Regions from separate parts of the Cellulophaga sp. L1A9 genome, predicted to be linked through region 2. Evidence: riboswitches for the same ligand, from Rfam matches in the RefSeq annotation. Region 2 holds a riboswitch; the other holds the start of a gene.

Region 1 (6,432 bases), 1.9 Mb from region 2:
ACAGTACTTCTAAGTATTTGATACGCGTAACTACTTCTGGTACCTTCTTTAATTTAAGACTAAAGATTGCTAAATCTCTTAACGCATAGAGTTTATCAATCCACTGCGGGAATTCAACTAAAGGGTTAGCACCAAAACCCAATTCTTTTAAGTTTGTTAATGCACTGAAAGATTCAGGAATAATTTCTAACTGATTTTCTGAGAGCGAGAGTGTTTTTAAATACCTAAATTGAAGCAAGAATTCAGGAACACTAGTAAAATTGTTGCCGCGAAGATGTAAAACTTCTAAATATTTCAGTTCCGTAATAAAATCTGGCAACTCTGTGAGTTGATTATCACTTAGATTAAGTTCTCTTAATTTAAGATTCTTCAGAATACTTTTCGGTACTTCTTTGAGGTTTTGATTGGATAAATCTAGAACATCTTTCTTTTCCTTTTCGTAGGCCATGTAGTTTGGTAAATGCTATAGGATATAGTACGAATTTAAGGAATTAAATTTTGGTATTATGCTTAGATTTATCGGTAGCTCAAATAAATCGAAGTCTTTTATTTGATGCGAATGATTACAATACCGCTCCCTTGTCTAACCAACGTTGCAAAAGAGCATCGTTATGAGAAATAGGGACCAAATGAAATTTAGAAAATCGCTTGAAAACTCTCGATTCTTCTAGTGTTTCCATACAAACAGATACTGGAGAAAGATAGTTGGAATGGATTAGAAATAATTTGCCGTCACGCTTTAACAGATAGCCAACATGCCCTTCATCAAAACCTATAAAATAGAGGCCTTCTTCCGTTAATCCATCAATCTCTGCAAACGCTTTTTCTGGTGTATCTTGATCAACGTTGTGAATTATAGCTCCACAACTAATCATTTTAGCCTCATCAATAGGAGATTTTTGAGCCAATGTATACCGATTGATATTTATACCCATATCGCGTAAGGTGGTAGATATAAAATAGCCACATGCAATTTTACCTTGGTTAGGTATTGCGGTATGACCTCCAAAACTCCAAGGAGTTCCGTACCAGTGCGGTATGATCTGATCTACTAACTGATTGGCAAAAGCTATTTTAATTGTCTCAAGAGAAATAGTACCTAAACGAAGTTCTTCTTTTAAACGCAAACGAAGCTTACCCGCATCTACTTTAGAGCTGGCATAAGAAACAGCAATACTATCTGAATCTGTTTTAAACTCAAAGGCTAAACTCTCCTTAAAACTCCTATTTCTCGCTATTGGAAAGGGCTTTTCAACAGTAAAGCTATAGGCTTCCACATTTTCTGCTTTGGGCGGTAAATCGCTTGTAAGACCAAAAGAAAGGAGTAAAGAGAAAAATAGCATGAATTTTTTTAGTGTATTAAGAGTTAGGCGATGTTTTAGTAACGTATTATTTAAGAGGAAATTACATTGAAAATGTTAAACTTTTGCTTTACTCCGTAATGCCCTTTAAATACTAAGGTTCACGGCCCACCAAACTTCATAATCCTGGGGTACTAAAGGTCGGTAGCTTTGAAAACCTTGATCGGCAATTTTAAGTCCGACAATTTCATTTTTATCATCCCGTACATAACTTATAAAAACAAACGAATGTCCATAAGGGTCTAGTTTTTTAACGTCTACGCCTTTTACTACTAGTTCATAGTCTTCCTTATAACGCCAAACTTGCACGAGTGCTCCAGGTCTTAATTGGCCACTCCAGATTCCTGAAGTATCTACCAATGTTCCCATACCAGCATAAGCAATAGCACCAGCGTTGCCTTTACCTCTATATTCTTCTGGAAGGCTTCGCCACTCCGGTTTTGTATCAGAAGCGGAAACGTAAAGCAAATCAAATACCTGTTTAGATGTGTAGCGTTTTGAGGCCATATGGTCTGGTAAATCTTGATAAGGCAAATGACCATGAACTTCTTTGTATGCTTGTTCAAAACGGTGTTTGCTTACAGAAAGGCAATGTCCTCCAGGCTCCTTATTCTGGCTGGTTAGATAATTCTCTACAATTTTTTCTGCAACTGGACTTTTAATTTCTAAAATATTAGGCCTTGTAAATTCTGGAATTAGAACAGCCTCCGGCAAAATTTCGTTCGCTTTAGTAATAGTGCCTTTGTGTATTATGGAATCTAATGGATGAAGTGGAACTGATGTTTCTAGTTCAAGTTTCAGGTTAATATTGGTATGGTCATCAAAACCATATTTCTGTTCTGAAGTTCTTGTCGTATTTTGATGAGAACCTGAAGAATTTTTTCCCTGTTTAGTCTGTTTGGTAGCCGTACACCCCAATAGCATGAGACCTATAAAAGCGAAACCAATACTAGATTTTTTTAGTACTATTTTTAAAGGGGTACTTTTCATTTCTTAAGCTTGTATGTACCTTATTTGTTGGTTTAGTAAAAATTACTAACACAACTACAAAGGTAACACAATTACAGAATTTCAAGGAGCGCAAATTGACTTAAAAATCTATGAATAGATAAGGAATACAACTTGCTTTTATTCAGGTGCGCTACCCATTTTCTCGTCTCCTAATTGCTACTTTTCATTAAAGGTCATTACATGCAACTTATTTTAAAATACAACACAAAAAATAGGTCGGGAAATTGGTCTAGAAATCCACTTTCAAAAAAAGCTCCTTCTGATTTATAGAAAGCTACCCAACCTATAAAAATTTTATATACAAATTAACGTATTTTAAGAATTGTCTATCGCATTAAAGCTTATTTTTGCCGCCTTAAAATAATTATCAAGAATCTCAAAAAAGGAGATAGCAACCTGCAATAACGAGCAAGGTGCTAAATAGATAAGCCAATTATTTGGAACAAATGTTAATTCATATTTCTATTTATTTGCTGCTATTTCCTTTTTTAAAGTATACAATAAGATGGCACATAAAAAAGAACGTATTCCAAAATTTTCAGCACTAATCCCCCTATTCGTATTCGTTTTTACGTTTTTAGGTGTTGGAATCTATCAAAATGATTTCTATGCCTTACCTGCTCCTATAGCCGTTATTGTAGGTATTATCGTTGCATTTTTACTATTTAAACAAACGATGCAATCAAAAATAAATACTTTATTAAAAGGCTGCGGTGATGATAAAATATTAACCATGTGCCTTATCTATTTATTGGCGGGTGCATTCGCAGCGATAACTAATGAAACAGGAAGTGTGGCTGCCATCGTAAATCTTGGTTTGGATTATATTGCGATTCAATATATTTATGTAGGCATCTTTATTATTGCCAGCTTCCTATCGGTTTCTACGGGAACTTCTGTAGGTGCTATTGTGGCATTAGCGCCCATTGTGGTAGGTTTTGCTGATAAAAGTGGTGCAGATTTAGCTATTTTATGCGGCGCATTATTAGGAGGTAGTATGTTTGGTGACAACTTATCAGTTATATCAGATACTACCATAGCCGCAACACAATCACTAGGCTGCAAAATGAGTGATAAGTTTAAACAGAATATTAAAATTGCCGTCCCTGCAGCGCTATTTACAATTGCTATTTTAGTTTTTCAGGGATTGGGGTTAAAATCTGACGAAACAGAAACCGTTGCCTATAGTTATTCTATTGTGAAAATTGTTCCCTACTTGCTCGTAATTATTCTTTCTATTGTTGGTGTGAATGTATTTGTAACCTTACTACTAGGTACTATTTTCGCGGGACTTTTAGGAGTTCTTTATGGCGATTTTACATTGATCGCTTCTACAAAAATTGCGTACGTTGGTTTTACAAATATGACCGAAATCTTCTTATTGTCTTTGCTCACCGGAGGATTAGCGGCATTGGTTGAAAAAAATGGCGGTATCGATTTTATATTAGTCAACATTAAAAAAAGAATTAAAAACAAAAAATCAGCCCAATTAGGAATCGCAAGCTTAGTGAGTACTATAAATATGGCTATTGCCAATAATACCGTATCTATTATTATTGCTGGGCCTATTGCAAAAACTATAAATGACGAGTATGCTTTAGATAACAAAAAAACAGCTTCTATTTTAGATATATTTGCTTGCATTGTGCAAGGCTTGTTGCCGTATGGTGCGCAAGTATTGATGATCCTTAGTTTTTCAAAAGGAAGAATAGATTATTTAGATTTGGTAGCTAATACCTGGTACTTATTATTGCTATTTATCTATACCATAGCTTTTATAAGCTTTAGACCTTTACAGAAAAGATAGTGATGATGGGCTTCCGCTACGCTTTGAAGATTGGTTGTGATCACTACACAAAAAAAACCGTATCTTACCCTTTGTTATGCATGCATAGTAAAAACCGCTAATACTCAAAAAATGACCAAGTATCCACATCTTTTCGAACCTTTAGATTTAGGCTTTACGAGCTTAAAAAACCGAATTTTAATGGGATCCATGCATACTGGCTTAGAGGAAGAGAAAAATGGAGTGGAAAAAATAGCAGCCTATTATGCAGCGCGTGCAAAAGGAGGTGTTGGATTAATTATTTCTGGCGGAATTGCGCCTAACATACAAGGTTGGACCGCACCTTTCTCTGCAAGAATGAGTACGAAAAAACACGCTAAACACCATAAAATAATTACAGATGCTGTGCACAATGAAGGTGGTAAAATATGCATGCAAATATTACACTCTGGACGTTATGGCTACCATCCGTTTGCTGTGGCACCGTCAGCACTAAAATCGCCCATTACGCCTTTCAAACCTTTTAAATTAAAATCTTCTGGAATTAAACGTACGATTCGTGATTTTGTGAATTCTGCAAAACTGGCCAAATTAGCAGGCTACGATGGGGTAGAAATTATGGGTTCCGAAGGCTATTTAATTAATGAATTTATTGCAGAAAGAACAAATAAACGTACCGATGATTATGGGGGAAGCTATGAGAATAGAATGCGTTTACCGATAACATTAGTACAACAAACACGGGAAGCTGTAGGACGCGAGTTTATCATTATCTACCGTTTATCGATGTTAGATTTAGTAGAAAAAGGGAGCACTTGGCAAGAAGTTGTAACCTTAGGTAAAGCAATTGAAAAAGCAGGAGCAACAATCATAAATACAGGAATTGGTTGGCATGAATCGCGCATACCAACAATTGCAACATCAGTACCAAGAGCGGCATTTACTTGGGTTACCCAAAAAATGAAAGAAGAGCTTTCTATTCCGTTAGTAACCTCTAATAGAATAAATATGCCTGAAACTGCTGAAAAAGTATTGGCAGAAGGCCATGCGGATATGATTTCGATGGCGCGCCCATTTCTAGCTGATCCAGAATGGGTACTTAAAGCAGAAAATAATAAATCTGATGAAATAAATACCTGTATTGGCTGCAATCAAGCCTGTTTAGACCATGTTTTTGCGCAAAAAGTTGCGAGTTGCTTGGTAAATCCTAGAGCCTGTCATGAAACAGAACTAAACTATCTTCCGACCTTGAAAAAGAAAAAGCTTGCTGTGGTAGGTGCTGGTCCTGCAGGTTTGGCTGCGGCAACTATTGCAGCACAGCGAGGGCATGATGTTACCCTTTTTGATGCCGACAAAGAAATAGGGGGCCAATTTAATATGGCGAAACAAATACCAGGAAAAGAAGAATTTTATGAAACCATCCGTTATTTCAGCAAGCAGATAGCATTACATAAAGTCACCCTAAAACTAAACACACGCGTAAACCCTGAAGATTTAGATCAGGGCAATTTTGATGAGGTTATTTTGGCTACAGGAATCAAACCACGAGCCCTAAAAATAGAAGGTATAGACCACCCTAAAGTCTTAAACTATATTGATGTTTTGAAGTTAAAAAAACCAGTTGGCAAACGTGTCGCTGTTATAGGCGCAGGAGGAATTGGTTTTGATGTGTCCGAATATTTAGCCCATGAAGGAGAAAGTACTTCACTAAATATTGATGCATGGTTAAAAGAATGGGGAATTGATAAAACAATGAAGGCTCGAAGTGGAATTGAAGGTGTACCTGCAGAAGTTCACCCTTCAGCAAGAGAAATCTTTATGTTCAAGCGAAGTCCAGGTAAGTTTGGTGCCAAATTAGGCAAAACTACAGGCTGGATTCATCGTTCTACATTAAAAAAGAAAAAGGTTGCGTTTATCAATGAGGTGCAATACACTAAAATTGACGATGAAGGCTTACATTATATGCAACACAAAGAACAAAAAGTATTGGCAGTAGATTCCGTAGTCATTTGTGCTGGTCAACTACCATTTGCCAACTTGTTGGCACCATTAGAAGCAAAGGGAATAAAAGTACATGTTATTGGAGGTGCTGATGTTGCTGCAGAATTAGATGCAAAACGAGCAATAAATCAAGCCAGTAGATTAGCCGCTAAAATTTAGAATGGGGTTTTGCTTATGTTCCATTATAAAAACCACATCGGCTACATATCATTGTTTTTATGTAGCGAATTTTTTCCCAAACAGACAGGTGACAATACCTGAACCTAGTCCTTT
Region 2 (6,432 bases):
GTAATTCTGAAGAATATATTCAAGCTATTGGAGTAGGTGAGTGTGCAGGGGTAGTAATTGATTTGATTGCCACATTATTATTTGAGAGTGAAGAGAAAATACAAACGGCAGAAACTACCTTTAATGAAGGGAAATGGGCCGCTAGTATTTATCACTCCTATTCTTCTATGGTAAATACCGCTAAAGCAATCCTTACTTCAGAAAATCAGAAAACGAATACGCATGCGGGAATCATTAAGGATTTTGATGAAAAATTCGTTGCGAATGGTACCATCGCTTTGAATAAAGGTTTTGAAGAATTTATTCTTCAAATCAATAAAAACGAACCTACAGAAGTATTTGCTAAGGACTACTTAAAGGATACGAAAGTATTTTTAGGAAAGGTTCAAGAGTATAGAAATGCTGAACTAGCAAAAGTAAATTAATCATGATTAAGAATACAAAACATACTAATGCTAGCAACTTGGGTTTGCTTACAGTAATTGGTGCGGGTCCTGGCGATCCGGATTTAATTACGCTGAAGGCTATAAAAGCATTGCAGGCAGCAGATGTTGTTTTGTATGATGCCCTGGTGAATCCTGAATTGTTAGGCTATGCAGAAAATGCAGAGCTCATCTTTGTAGGGAAGCGCAAAGGGTGTTACGCGTATCAACAAGAGCAGATCAATGAGCTTATCGTGCAACGTGGTCAATCACAACATGTCGTTCGTTTAAAAGGAGGAGATCCTTTTATTTTTGGTCGTGGTGCAGAAGAAATGGAATATGCGGCAACCCATGGTTTAAAGGTAGCTATGGTTCCGGGTATATCGTCAGCTGTGGCGGTACCGGCATCTCAAAACATTCCAGTAACGAAAAGAGGAGCTGCAGAAAGTTTTTGGGTCATTACAGGGACTACAAAAGAGCATAAGCTTTCTTCAGATGTAGCTTTGGCAGCCAAATCAAATGCTACCGTAGTGATCTTAATGGGAATGTCAAAATTACCCGCAATAGTAGCTTTGTTTGAGAAAGAAGGAAAGGCAGAAACGCCAATCGCTATCATCCAGAATGGTACAAGAGAAGATGAAAAGATAGGAATAGCAACTATTTCGACTATTCAATCAGAAGTCGATAAACAACAATTAGCAAATCCGGCAATTATAATAATTGGGGCAGTAGTTAACCATAGAAAAGCGCTTTCAAGTGCAATAGAATCGTATAAACAAGTAAGCGAAGTGCATGATTAATTTATTTTACTGTCGTAAATTTGCAGTAGTATTTTAGAGGTATTTCAACACAAGAATTTTTTGAATTAGTAGAGAGATGATAAAAACAGATATTTTAATTATTGGAGCAGGACCTACAGGCTTGTTCACCGTTTTTGAAGCAGGATTATTAAAATTAAAATGCCATTTAATTGATGCATTGCCACAAACAGGCGGGCAGTGTTCAGAGATATATCCAAAGAAACCAATTTACGATATTCCAGCTTTTCCAGAAATTTTAGCAGGAACATTGGTAGATAATCTTATGGAGCAAATTAAACCTTTTGAGGCGGGTTATACGCTAGGTGAACGTGCAGAAACCTTAGATAAGCAAGAAGATGGTTCTTTTATTGTAACCACGAACAAAGGTACGAAGCACCATGCCCCTGTAGTAGTTATTGCGGGTGGTTTAGGTTCTTTTGAACCAAGGAAGCCTTTGATTCCAAATATTATCGACTTTGAAGATAAAGGAGTAAATTACTTTATTAAAGATCCAGAAGTATATCGTGGTAAAAAGGTAGTGATTGCTGGCGGTGGAGATTCTGCTTTAGATTGGGCTATTTTCTTAGCAGATGTTGCATCAGAAGTTTCTTTAGTACACAGAAGAAATGAATTTAGAGGTGCGTTAGATTCAGTAGAAAAAGCATCAGAATTAGCAAAGCTTGGTAAAATTAAATTATTTACAGAAGCTGAGGTTATTGGTGTTGCTGGAGATGGTAAAATTGAATCTGTAATAATCAAACATAACGATAAGGAAAAAGGAGAAACCAATTTAGAGGTAGATAATTTTATTCCATTATTTGGTCTTTCTCCAAAATTAGGTCCTATAGGCGATTGGGGCTTGGAAATTCATAAAAATGCAATCAAAGTAAATAACGCTAAAGATTATCAAACAAATATCCCAGGAGTTTTTGCTATTGGCGATGTAAACACCTACGAAGGTAAATTGAAATTAATTCTTTCAGGATTCCATGAGGCAGCTGTTATGTGTCAATTCGCATATCAAATTGTCAATCCAGGAAAACGTTATGTCATGAAATATACTACTGTTGGTGGTGTAGAAGGATTTGACGGTACTAAAAAAGAAGCCAAAAAAGAAGTGATACAAAGTATCTCTTAAATTTTAAACCTTTTCATATATTAAAAGCCTTCTTACTTTACTGTTAGAAGGCTTTTATTGTTTAGTTTATTTGGTTTTAATTGTGATGTGGTGTTTCTTTGTAATCAATTCAAACAGTTCATTGCAACATTGAAAAATAGTTATCAAGAAAGGTGGAGGGACTAGACCCTATGAAGCCTTGGCAACCCTTTTGAAAGTAGATTTACTTAAAAAGAAGGTGCTAAGTTCTATTCAAAAGTAGATTCATTTTTGAAATAGATAACAAAAGCGAAACATTTCGTCTTAGTTTTTACTTTACTTGATATTTTAATATTAGAGCATTTCATTTGCAAAAAAAAAGGCAAATGACCGTGCTATCCGCTATATCTTTTTTACTTGCGTAAGTAAAAAAGGATGTCGCTGCTATCACTAATGCAGAGCAGTTTTTTAGAAAAGAGAAATGAAGAACATAAAAGAGATACTTAAAGAGAGAATCTTAGTGCTAGATGGAGCTATGGGGACTATGCTTCAGCGTCATAAATTCACAGAAGAAGATTTTAGAGGGGAGCGTTTTAAAGATTGGGAACACCCATTACAGGGTAATAATGATTTGTTGTCATTAACGCAACCAGAAGCAATTGCAGATGTTCACCGCCAATATTTTGCCGCAGGAGCAGATATTGTTGAAACCAATACATTCTCGAGTACAACAATCGCCATGGCAGATTATTATATGGAAGACTTGGTGTATGAATTAAATTATGAATCTGCAAAGATTGCAAAGCAAGTAGCTGATGAGTTTACAGCAAAAGAGCCACATAAGCCTCGTTTTGTAGTAGGCAGTATTGGACCAACAAACAAAACGGCAAGTATGTCTCCAGATGTAAACGATCCAGGATATAGAGCGGTATCATTTGATGAATTAAGAATAGCGTACAAGCAACAGGTTGAGGCTTTGATTGATGGTGGTTCTGATTTACTAATGGTAGAAACCATTTTTGATACCCTAAATGCGAAAGCAGCCCTATTTGCAATTGAAGAAGTGAAAGATGAACGCGGTATTGATATTCCTATCATGGTCAGTGGTACTATTACAGATGCCTCTGGTAGAACTTTATCAGGCCAAACAGCAGAAGCTTTTTTAATTTCTATTTCACATATTCCAATTTTATCAGTAGGCTTTAATTGTGCTTTAGGAGCCAGTCAGCTTGTGCCACATTTAGAAGTGTTATCTGCTAAAACAGGTTTTGCGGTATCTGCACATCCAAATGCAGGTTTGCCGAATGCTTTTGGTGAGTATGATGAAACGCCAGCGCAAATGGCCTCGCAAATAAAAGAATATGTAGAAAAGAACCTAGTAAATATAGTTGGGGGTTGTTGTGGTACCACACCCGAACATATTTCTGCTATTGCTAATGTAGTGAAAGATATAAAACCTAGAATTGTTGCAGGTCAATAATTGATTGTTGTGTTTTTAGCGCTGGATCAAGAATATATAGAGGAAGATAATTTTTAAATAAAAATGAATCAGATTTGTAGCAGTAAAAAGCTATTAAACGGATTTATAAAATATTACAAAGGGTTGTAATTATGATAGAAGAGAGCAAACAACCATCAACTAACAATCGACAACCAAAACGGTACCTGAAGCTTTCAGGTTTAGAGCCTTTAGTGCTTTCGGAAAATACAAATTTTGTAAATGTTGGTGAGCGTACAAACGTAGCAGGTTCAAAAAAATTCCTTCGATTAATTAAAGAGGAGAAATTTGAAGAGGCTTTAAGTGTGGCTCGTGATCAGGTAGATGGTGGTGCGCAGATCATTGATATTAATATGGATGACGGACTTATCGATGGTAAAGAAGCCATGGTTAAGTTTTTAAATTTAGTGATAGCAGAGCCAGATATTTCTAGAGTGCCTATCATGATTGATAGCTCTAAATGGGAGATTATTGAGGCGGGTTTACAAGTAGTACAAGGTAAATGTGTGGTGAACTCCATTAGTCTTAAAGAAGGAGAAGAGCAGTTTAAACATCATGCAAAATTAATTAAGCGGTATGGTGCCGCAGTTATCGTCATGGCTTTTGATGAAACTGGTCAGGCAGATAACTACGAACGCAGATTAGAGATTTCAAAACGTTCTTATGATATTCTGGTAAATGAAGTAAATTTCGCGCCTGAAGATATCATTTTCGATTTAAATATATTTCCCGTAGCCACAGGAATGGATGAGCATAAATTGAATGCTATCGATTTTATAAAGGCTACAAAATGGGTGCGAGAAAACCTGCCTCATTGTAGTGTGAGTGGTGGGGTAAGTAACGTTTCCTTTAGTTTTAGAGGTAACGATCCTGTTCGTGAAGCTATGCACTCGGTGTTTTTATACCATGCGATCCAGGCAGGGATGAATATGGGGATTGTAAATCCTAGTTTATTGGGTGTTTATGATGATATCCCTAAAGATCTATTAGAACGGGTAGAAGATGTTATTCTTAATAAAAGAGATGATGCTACAGAGCGGCTTTTAGATTTTGCAGAAACCGTAGTAGGTACGGCAAAAGAAAGTAAAGTAGATTTATCTTGGAGGGAAGAACCTTTGCAAAATAGAATTACGCGTGCTTTGGTAAAAGGTATTGATCAATATATTCTTGAAGATATAGAAGAAGCTCGTGTAGCTGCCGATAAGCCTATTGAGGTTATTGAAGGAAATTTAATGACAGGAATGAATGTTGTTGGAGATTTATTCGGGAGCGGAAAAATGTTTTTACCACAAGTAGTAAAATCTGCCCGAGTAATGAAAAAAGCAGTGGCTTATTTACTGCCGTATATTGAAGAAGAAAAACTACTAAACCCGCAAGAGGGAGACGATAAAGGAGCTGGAAAAATATTAATGGCCACCGTAAAAGGAGATGTTCATGATATTGGAAAAAATATTGTAAGTGTAGTTCTAGCCTGCAATAATTACGAGATTGTTGATTTGGGGGTTATGGTGCCGCCAGAAAAAATTATCAATGCAGCTATAGAACATGATGTTGATATTATTGGTTTAAGCGGATTGATAACTCCGTCTTTAGATGAAATGGTTTTTCTAGCGAAAGAAATGGAACGCCAAAATTTTAAAGTGCCTTTATTAATTGGTGGAGCAACAACGAGTAAGGCCCATACTGCAGTAAAAATAGATACGCAATATAGCCAAGCAGTGGTTCATGTAAACGATGCTTCTAGAGCAGTTACGGTTGTAGGAGATTTATTGAAGAAAGAAACAGCATCTAATTATAAACAAGATATAAAACTTGATTACGAATCATTCAGAGATAAGTTTTTAAGCAGAACAAAAAAGAAAGAATATAAAACCATAGCTCAGGCCCGTGAAAATAAGTTTCAAATAGCATGGGAGACTGCTAAAATCACAAAGCCTAATCAATTGGGAATTCAGGTTTTTGAAGAAGTAGCGTTAGAGAAATTAGAACCTTTTATAGATTGGTCTCCATTTTTTAGAGGATGGGAACTGCATGGTAAGTACCCAGATATATTAACAGATGATGTGGTAGGTGAACAAGCAGTAGAGCTTTTTGCAGATGCTCAGAAGATGTTGAAAAAAATATTCTCAGAAAAACGCCTAACAGCAAAAGGTATCTTCGGATTATTTCCTGTTAATTCTATCAACGATGATGATATTGAAGTTGTTTCTTCTTCTCCTTCGGAGGAGATGCCCGAAGCGCAGAGGAGGATTTTTAGAACCCTTCGTCAGCAATTAAAACGAAGAGAAGGGGTGCCTGATTATGCTTTGGCCGATTTTATAGCCCCTAAAGATTCAGGAATACAAGATTATATGGGTTGCTTTTGTGTAAGCACAGGTTTTGGAGCTGATGAAATGGCAGATGCCTATAAAGATAACCTAGACGATTATAATTCCATTTTGGTAAAAGCATTAGCAGATCGTTTGGCAGAAGCCTATGCGGAATACTTGCATAAAGAAGTGCGAATAAAACATTGGGGTTATGCCTCAGATGAAACTTTAAGTAACGAAGATTTAATTAATGAAACTTACAAAGGGATTCGTCCTGCTCCTGGGTATCCTGCTTGTCCAGATCACT

Evidence for each region. A riboswitch is a leader RNA that binds a small molecule or an ion and turns the genes downstream of it on or off. The one in region 2 is predicted to bind S-adenosylmethionine.
Region 1: another riboswitch for S-adenosylmethionine. It lies ahead of GQR94_RS19960 (Na+/H+ antiporter NhaC family protein); the one in region 2 lies ahead of GQR94_RS11640 (homocysteine S-methyltransferase family protein).

What each region holds. Positions count from the first base shown of each region.
Region 1 covers NZ_CP047027.1:4,551,844-4,558,275, forward strand. The annotation lists gene GQR94_RS19945 (leucine-rich repeat domain-containing protein) at 1-448, opposite strand, end outside; gene GQR94_RS19950 (hypothetical protein) at 564-1,343, opposite strand; gene GQR94_RS19955 (hypothetical protein) at 1,449-2,351, opposite strand; SAM-I-IV-variant riboswitch at 2,732-2,829, shown strand; gene GQR94_RS19960 (Na+/H+ antiporter NhaC family protein) at 2,878-4,179, shown strand; gene GQR94_RS19965 (NADPH-dependent 2,4-dienoyl-CoA reductase) at 4,291-6,318, shown strand.
Region 2 covers NZ_CP047027.1:2,683,474-2,689,905, forward strand. The annotation lists gene GQR94_RS11625 (HEPN domain-containing protein) at 1-425, shown strand, start outside; gene cobA (uroporphyrinogen-III C-methyltransferase) at 428-1,222, shown strand; gene GQR94_RS11635 (NAD(P)/FAD-dependent oxidoreductase) at 1,299-2,360, shown strand; SAM riboswitch class I at 2,498-2,625, shown strand; gene GQR94_RS11640 (homocysteine S-methyltransferase family protein) at 2,800-3,798, shown strand; gene metH (methionine synthase) at 3,930-6,432, shown strand, end outside.